Regions from separate parts of the Pseudomonas sp. P129 genome, predicted to be linked through region 1. Evidence: riboswitches for the same ligand, from Rfam matches in the RefSeq annotation. Region 1 holds a riboswitch; the other holds the start of a gene.
The links. A riboswitch is a leader RNA that binds a small molecule or an ion and turns the genes downstream of it on or off. The one in region 1 is predicted to bind cobalamin.

Region 1 (4,346 bases):
TGGTTATGTCGATTGCGTTGCGCCTGTTAGTCATCTCTGTTGCTGCGTTGCTCGGTGCCTGCGCCAGCGCGCCGCCTCCGCCCAAAGCGCCCCGGATCGTTCAGCGTCCGGTGGTCACTGCACCTCCCCAGATTCTTTCTCCGGCTGCCGAAGACGTGCTGTTTCGTGCGTTGGGGCTGGTTGGCACGCCTTATCGCTGGGGCGGCAACACGCCTGACTCCGGTTTCGATTGCAGCGGTCTTATAGGCTATGTCTATCGTGATGCGGCGGGCATTTCCCTGCCGCGTTCCACACGCGAGATGATCGTGATGGGCGCACCGAATATTCGTCGCGAGCAATTGCAGTCAGGTGATCTGGTGTTCTTCGCCACATCGGGCGGTTCTCAGGTGTCCCACGCCGGGATCTATGTCGGCGAAGGCCGCTTCGTGCATGCGCCGGCCACCGGCGGCACGGTCAAGCTCGACAGCCTCGACAAGCCTTACTGGCAGAGAGCCTATCTCAACGCCAAACGCGTGATTCAGCCGTCCAGCCTGGCGCAGAATCGGCCTTAAGCGCTTCGCGCTGATTGCTCTGCGCGCACTCAAGAGCGTCCAGAACTGCATGCCCACGCCCACGCGGAGCGCTCAACGTTACTTTAGATTCTGGCCGTAGGCCGTAGGAGCGAACTTGTTCGCGAAAGGGCCGGTATGATCGCCGAAAATGCATCTTCTGAAACACCGCCTTCGCGAACAAGTTCGCTCCTACGCCCTTCGGGCAGAACCCTGAAAGGCACGTATTCCGGGCTCTCCAGGACTTGTGTGTAACGCCGAGTGCTGGAGCGTAGGGAGCGATGATCTCAACTATCGTGCGACGCTCTGCGTCAAACCTCTACGCTCGGCGTTACTGAGCAGCCTTGGCGGATGTCACGCGCCAGATCTTGTTGCCGACATCGTCGGCCACCAGCAATCCGCCGCGCTGGTCATTGACCACGCCAACCGGGCGACCCATGGCTTTTTCATCCTTGTTGAGGAAGCCGGTCAACACATCGACCGGTGTGCCGTTGGGTTTGCCGCCGCTGAATGGAATGAACACCACCTTGTAGCCGCTGTGCGGTTTGCGGTTCCAGGAGCCGTGCTGGCCGATGAACAGGCCCTCGTTGAACGGCGCAGCCAGTGTCTTGCCGTCGGCGAACACCAAGCCCAGCGAAGCGGTGTGCGGACCGACTGCGTAATCCGGGGCAATCGCCTTGGCGACCAGTGCCGGGTTCTGCGGCTTGACGCGCTCGTCGACGTGCTGGCCGTAATAGCTGTAAGGCCAGCCGTAGAATGCGCCGTCCTGCACCGAGGTCACGTAGTCAGGCACCAGATCGCTGCCGATCTCGTCGCGCTCGTTGACCGCCGTCCACAGCTTGCCGGTCTTCGGTTCCCAATCCATGCCGTTGGGGTTGCGCAGGCCGGACGCGAAGATCCGGTGGTTGCCGGTGGCCGCGTCCACTTCCCAGATCGCCGCACGACCTTCTTCCTTGTCCATGCCGTTCTCGGCCACGTTACTGTTGGAGCCCACGGTCACGTACAGCTTGCTGCCATCCTTGCTGGCGATGACGTTCTTGGTCCAGTGGTGATTGAGCGTACCGCCCGGCAGGTCGACCACTTTGGTCGCTTGCGCGCTGATCGAGGTCTGCCCGGATTCATACGGGAAGCTGATCAGGCGGTCAGTGTCGGCGACATACAGCTTGTTGCCCACCAGGGTCATGCCGAACGGCGAATTGAGGTTTTGCAGGAAAACCGTGCGGGTCTCTGCCACACCGTCCTTGTCCACGTCACGCAGCAAGGTGATGCGGTTGGCGCTGGGCACACCGGCACCGGCGCGGCCCATGACTTTTTCCATCACCCAGCCGCGAATGCCTTTGGAATCATCCGGTTTGGCGGGGGAATTGGTTTCTGCTACCAGCACGTCACCGTTGGGCAACACATACAGCCAGCGCGGGTGGTCGAGGTTCTCGGCGAACGCAGCCACTTGTGTGCCCGGCGCGGCGACCGGCCTGGCGCCTTTTTCCCAGCCTACGGCAGGGGCGATGTTGACGGTCGGAATCAGCGTCTTGTTGGGCTCCGGCAGCTTGGGCGAGGGGCCTGTTCCATCCGAGACTTGCAGGCTCGACGACTCGCCGCAGGCAGCGAGGCCGCCGGCGACCAGCAGCAACACTGCGTAGTGGGGTCTGAGTTTGAACATTGTCGATCTCCATTAACAAGGGCGTGGTCCAGTAACTGATAGAGGCGCCGCCAACCCGCTAGGTTCAATCACGTTCCGCAGCGACGGTGTCGATTGACGCTCCCGGTCCAACCCTCTACCCTTCGCGGTTTGTTTCAGGTGCTCTGCAATCCTCGATTGGCAGAGTGAAACAGGGAAGCCGGTGTGGGTCGACAGATCCGATCCCGGCGCTGCCCCCGCAACGGTAAATGAGTCAAGGCTGTGCCTGACGCCACTGTGTTTCGACATGGGAAGGCGCGCAGCCGGGGTGACCCGCTCATGAGCCCGGAGACCGGCCTGAATCACTCAATGACATCACGGAGGGTGATGTTCTGTGCAGGGCGTTGCCGTGCTGTCCAGTGCTGTCCTTCCGTCTGTTGTCGCCTGCCCCGAGCGGAGAGCCCAGATGAACGAATCCCCCGAACGCGACGAACGCCATCTGGCGCGCATGCAGCGCAAGAAAGCCTTCATGGACCAGCGTATTGCCAGCTCGCCCAACGAGTGCGGCCTGCTGCTGGTGTTGACCGGCAATGGCAAGGGCAAGAGCAGCTCGGCGTTCGGTATGCTCGCCCGGGCCATGGGCCACGACATGCAGTGTGGCGTGGTGCAGTTCATCAAGGGCCGCAACAGCACGGGCGAAGAAATGTTTTTCCGCCGTTTCCCCGAGCAGGTGCGCTATCACGTGATGGGCGAGGGCTTCACCTGGGAAACCCAGGATCGCCAGCGTGACATCGCCGCCGCTGAGGCCGCCTGGGCCGTGTCTCAGGAAATGCTTCGCGATCCGGCCATTGGTCTGGTGGTGCTCGACGAACTGAATATCGCCCTCAAACATGGCTACCTCGACCTCGAACAGGTGCTGAGCGATCTGCAGGCACGTCCGCCGATGCAGCACGTATTGGTGACTGGCCGCGGTGCCAAAGCCGAATTGATCGACCTGGCCGATACTGTTTCCGAGATCGGCGTGGTCAAGCACGCGTTTCAGGCCGGTATTCGTGCGCAGAAAGGTATCGAGCTGTGAACCCTTCATCATTGAGCGCATTGCAATGAGAGCCCCGCGTGATTGCCCGGCGGTACTGATCGCTGCGCCTGCCTCCGGGCAAGGCAAAACCACGGTGACCGCTGCACTGGCACGCCTGCACCGCAACCAGGGGCGCAAGGTCCGGGTGTTCAAGTGCGGCCCGGACTTTCTCGACCCGATGATTCTCGAGCGGGCCAGTGGCGCGCCGGTCTATCAACTCGACATGTGGATGGTCGGTGCCGATGAAAGCCGTCGCCTGTTGTGGGAAGCGGCTGACGAGGCCGACCTGATTCTGATCGAAGGGGTCATGGGCCTGTTCGATGGCACGCCGTCGAGCGCCGACCTGGCCCGGCATTTTGGCGTGCCGGTACTCGGTGTGATCGACGGCACGGCCATGGCGCAGACGTTTGGCGCACTGGCGCTGGGCCTGGCGCGCTATCAGCCTGATCTGCCGTTCGCCGGCGTGCTGGCCAATCGCGTCGGCACGGTACGCCATGCGCAGTTGCTGGAGAACAGCCTGACCGAAGGCCTGCGCTGGTACGGCGCCCTGTCCCGGGAGGTCGGCTTCGAATTGCCCAGCCGCCATCTGGGGCTGGTCCAGGCCAGTGAGCTCAATGATCTGGACGTGCGTCTGGACATGGCGGCTGCGGCGCTGGCCAGCACCTGCGAAGTGGCCTTGCCGCCGGCCGTGACCTTTACTGCGCCCGACCCGGTGCAGGTCGAGCCGCTGCTGCGCGGCATCCGCATCGCCATCGCGCGCGACGAAGCCTTTGCCTTTCTGTACGGCGCGAGCCTGGACCTGCTGAGGAACATGGGCGCCGAGCTGAGCTTCTTCTCGCCGATCCATGATCGCGAGCTGCCCGACGCCGACAGCCTGTACCTGCCAGGCGGCTACCCGGAGCTGCACCACGTCGCGCTGGCCGCCAATGGCACGATGCAGGCTTCGATCAGGGCTCACCATATTGCCGGCAAGCCGATTCTCGCCGAGTGCGGCGGCATGCTCTATTTGCTCGAAGCCTTGACCGATGTCGAGGGCGTGCGCGCCGAACTGGTCGGCTTGCTGTCCGGTGAAGCGGTCATGCAGAAGCGTCTGGCCGCGCTG
Region 2 (4,346 bases), on a different contig from region 1:
CGAACACCAGCAAGGCCAGCCCGGCGGCAGTCGACGCGGCAGCGCCGAGCCACCACAACTGCCGCTGGCTCAGCTCGGCCGCGGCTGTGCCTGGCAGTTCGGGTGGCAGGCCAAAGGTGGGGGCCAGCACGAACACGGCAAAACCCGCCAGCCCCCACCATGCGCCTTGCACGGTGCGACCCGGCGCGCGCAGGGTGTAAAGCCCGGCAAGCATCAGCGCAAAGCCCACCGCGACCACCAGGTTACCGCCAGTGGTGGATAGCACACGCTGCCAGCCGTTTTCGGGCTCCCAGGCCGCTTCTTCATGGGCATGGCTGTGTTCGGCCATCGCGCCGTCCGCGTGCTGATGCAGTTGCTCGGCAGGCGCGTTTTCGTAGGTCTCGGCCTGCTGGATCAGCGGCACCACCCACAGGCTTTGCAGCAGGGTCAGCAGCAGGGCGGCGAGCAGGCCGGTGAAACCTGCGGTATAGGCGATTCGCTTGAACAATGTGTGGCCCTCAATGGCAAGGAAAGGCAGCGCTGTGACGGGTATCGTGTGCCGCGTTGTGTACGGCCGCGATGTGCGAGAAACCGGCGAAGTACACCAGGCAGGCGCCGAGAAGCGCAGCGCTGATGGCGGCGGTCAGGCGTTGAATGCGTGTGGAGCTGGGTGCGGCGGCGTGGCTGCTGATGGTCGACATGGCGTTCCCTCTTGATGATCGGCAAGTGGGCCACGCGCAAAAGAACCTGCCGGCAGACGCCGGAGGTTTCAACTGCGCCCGCCCACCGCGGGTTTGTCATTGCAAGCATATCGGGCCGGTCTCCGGGCTCGCGAGGGGCCGAGACGTCAGTGCGTCAAAGCCTGCAAGGCCACCTTCCCATGCCAGTGGCACAGTGGATCAGACCTACGCTCGCTTACCGTTGCGGGGGCAGCACCGGACTTGCTCGACAACGCGAGCGCACCGGTTTCCCGTTTCACCCCGTGAGGGGCACCCGAAACAAGGCGCACAGGAGAGCATGGGCGGCGGGGCAGCGTCAATCTGAACGATTGACCTGTCTGCAGTCACTGCGTAGCCTTGCCGGTTCGAGGTTCTCCCTGGGTAAAACATCACCCAGTGGAGCTAAGACGGGAATGCGGTACATGCCGCAGCTGCCCCCGCAACTGTAAACGGTCATGTTCATTGCACAGCCACTGCTGCGGCGGGAAGGCGCGATGAATGCGTGTCGGCACGTTGTTCATTGCCTGCCGCACGCCGCCGTGAGCCAGGAGACCTGCCTCGAACGGGCCACACGTGCTGCGGCCCTGGAGAATTCTCACTACAACCGGGCGGGGTGATCCGGTGGCGATCCGATCTGCGTGTCATGCATGCGGCTCTCGTCCTGTTTGCCCGCCGCATTGCCAAAGGGCACCTGATGAAAACACTGGCCAAGCTTCCCGTCACCATCGTCACCGGCTTCCTCGGCTCGGGCAAGACCACCCTGTTGCGGCACATGCTCGACAACGCCGAAGGGCGGCGCATTGCGGTCATCGTCAATGAGTTCGGCGAGCTGGGCATCGACGGAGAAATCCTCAAGCAGTGCACGATCGGCTGCACCGAAGAAGAAGCCAACGGCCGGGTCTACGAACTGGCCAACGGTTGCCTGTGCTGCACCGTGCAGGAAGAGTTCTTCCCGGTCATGCGCGAACTGGTCGCGCGCCGTGGTGATCTGGACCATATCCTGATCGAAACCTCGGGGCTGGCGCTGCCCAAGCCGCTGGTCCAGGCTTTTCAGTGGCCGGAAATCCGCAACGCCTGCACGGTCGATGCGGTGATCACGGTGGTCGACAGCCCGGCGGTACTGGCCGGTACCTTCGCTGCCTTCCCGGATCAGGTCGATGCGCAGCGCAAACTCGATCCCAACCTGGACCACGAGTCGCCCCTGCACGAACTGTTTGCCGATCAACTGGCCAGCGCCGATCTGGTGATCCTCAACAAGGCCGACATGATCGACGCCGAAGGTCTGGCGACGGTGCGTGCCGAAGTTGCCGAGGAGCTGCCGCCTGCGGTCAAGGTGATCGAAGCCAGCAGCGGTCGCCTGCCGATCAGCGTGCTGCTGGGTGTCGGTGCCGAGTCCGAGCTGCACATCGACGCTCGCAAGACCCACCATGATCACCACGACGATGACGATCATGATGACCACGATCACGACGCGTTCGATTCGATTTCCCTGAAGCTGCCGCAAGCCGATGAAAAAGTCCTGCTCGATGCACTGAATCAGCTGGTGGTGCAGCACGGCATTTTGCGTGTGAAGGGCTTCGCGGCCATTCCCGGCAAACCGATGCGCCTGCTCATTCAAGGTGTCGGCACGCGTTTCGACAAGCATTTCGACCGCGCCTGGCGTGCCGATGAAGAGCGTGCCACGCACCTGGTGCTGATCGGTCAGGAGCTGGATGCCGCAGCCCTGCAAGTGCAACTCAACGCTGCGATTGCCGGCTGACCCATGCATTTACTGAGAACCCAGCCCGGCGGTTTCGTACCTGACGACAATATTGCCGATCTGGGCCAGACGCCGGCCGAGCTGGTGATTCTCTGCAGCGGCGACTCCAGCCTGGCGCTGCTGGCCGAAGCTGCCCGGCAGCTCCCCGAAGACTACCCCAGCCTGCGTCTGGCCAACCCGATGCAGGTCCAGAATCACGCCTCTGTCGACCTGTACGTCGATGAAGTGCTGCGTCACGCAAAGGTCATTCTGATTTCGCTGCACGGCGGTATCGGCTACTGGCGCTATGGCGTCGAGCGGCTGATGGAGCTCGCGGCACGTGGTGTTCAGGTCATTCTGGTGCCCGGTGATGACCGCCCTGATCCGGAACTGAGTGATCTGAGCACCGTGCCTGCCGCAGAGCGCGATCGACTCTGGCAGTTCCTGCGTCAGGGCGGCCTGCAGAACGCGCTGCAACTGTACAACTGCATGGCCAGTCGCTGGCTGGACCGCGATTACTCATGGGCCGAGCCCGCGCCGTTGCCGCGCACGGCCATCTACCATCCGCGACTGGCAAGCGCGCAGCTTGCCGATTGGCAGGCAGACTGGCTTGCCGAGCAGCCGGTGGCGGCGCTGCTGTTCTATCGCTCGCACCTGCAGGCCGCCAATACCGGTTTCATCGACGAGTTCTGTACGCGCTTGCAGGCGCAAGGCATCAACCCGCTGCCCATTGCCGTGGCCAGCCTCAAGGAACCCGGCTGTTTCACTCAGGTGGAGGACTGGCTGGATGAGGCTGAAACCGAGCTGATCCTCAATACCACCGGTTTTGCCCAGTCGAGTCCGGAAGCGCCGCATCTGCGGCCGTTTCGGCGCAACGTGCCGGTCATTCAGGCCATCTGCGCGCAGGACAACGAGCCTGCCTGGCAGGCCAGCGAACAGGGCCTCGGCGCTCGCGATCTGGCGATGCACATTGCCTTGCCGGAGCTGGACGGACGGATCATCAGCCGGCCGATCAGCTTCAAGGACCTGGCCTGGCGCAGTGAGCGCAGCCAGTCGGACGTGGTCTGCTACCGCGCCCAGCCGGACCGGATGGATTTCGTCGCGGAATTGGCGCGGCGCTGGATCGAGCTTGCACGCCTGCCCAATGGCGAAAAGCGCGTGGCGCTGATCCTCGCCAATTACCCGACTCGCGACGGAAGGATCGGCAATGGTGTGGGGCTCGATACGCCTGCTGCGGCGCTGAATATCCTGCGCGCCATGCAGGCCGAAGGCTATCCGCTGGCACCGTTGCCGGACAGCGGCACCGAACTGATCCAGCAACTGCTGGGCGGTGTGACCAATGATCTGGACAGTATCGACCAGCGCCCGTGTCAGCAGAGCATGGCGCTGGAGGAATACCTGGCGGCGTTCAACGAACTGCCGCAGGAAAACCGCGACGCAGTGAATGCCCGCTGGGGCACGCCGGACACCGATCCGATGTTTCGCAGCGGCCGGATGATGATCGCCGGACTGCGCTTTGGCCTCACGTTCATCGGCATTCAACCGGCGCGGGGTTATCAGGTCGACCCGAGCGCGGTGTATCACGACCCGGATCTGGTTCCACCCCATGGCTATCTGGCGTTCTACTTCTGGCTGCGCAAGGCCTACGGCGCGCATGCGGTGGTGCATGTCGGCAAGCACGGCAACCTCGAATGGCTGCCCGGCAAGGGCGTGGGGCTGTCGCGAACCTGCTGGCCGGACGCGGTGCTGGGCGCCATGCCGAACATCTATCCGTTCATCGTCAACGATCCGGGCGAGGGCGCACAAGCCAAGCGGCGCACTCAGGCGGTCATCATCGATCACTTGATGCCGCCGCTGACCCGCGCGGAGACCTACGGCCCGTTGCGCAATCTGGAACTGCTCGCCGACGA

Region 2: linked by a shared signal. The riboswitch ahead of cobW (cobalamin biosynthesis protein CobW) and the one ahead of cobO (cob(I)yrinic acid a,c-diamide adenosyltransferase) in region 1 are both predicted to bind cobalamin.

What each region holds. Positions count from the first base shown of each region.
Region 1 covers NZ_JAGPYS010000001.1:1,057,818-1,062,163, forward strand. The annotation lists gene KBY02_RS04550 (C40 family peptidase) at 6-551, shown strand; gene KBY02_RS04555 (PQQ-dependent sugar dehydrogenase) at 880-2,208, opposite strand; cobalamin riboswitch at 2,328-2,542, shown strand; gene cobO (cob(I)yrinic acid a,c-diamide adenosyltransferase) at 2,633-3,244, shown strand; gene KBY02_RS04565 (cobyrinate a,c-diamide synthase) at 3,270-4,346, shown strand, end outside.
Region 2 covers NZ_JAGPYS010000004.1:297,366-301,711, forward strand. The annotation lists gene KBY02_RS13260 (CbtA family protein) at 1-487, opposite strand, end outside; gene KBY02_RS13265 (CbtB domain-containing protein) at 498-680, opposite strand; cobalamin riboswitch at 776-991, opposite strand; cobalamin riboswitch at 1,050-1,274, shown strand; gene cobW (cobalamin biosynthesis protein CobW) at 1,393-2,457, shown strand; gene cobN (cobaltochelatase subunit CobN) at 2,461-4,346, shown strand, end outside.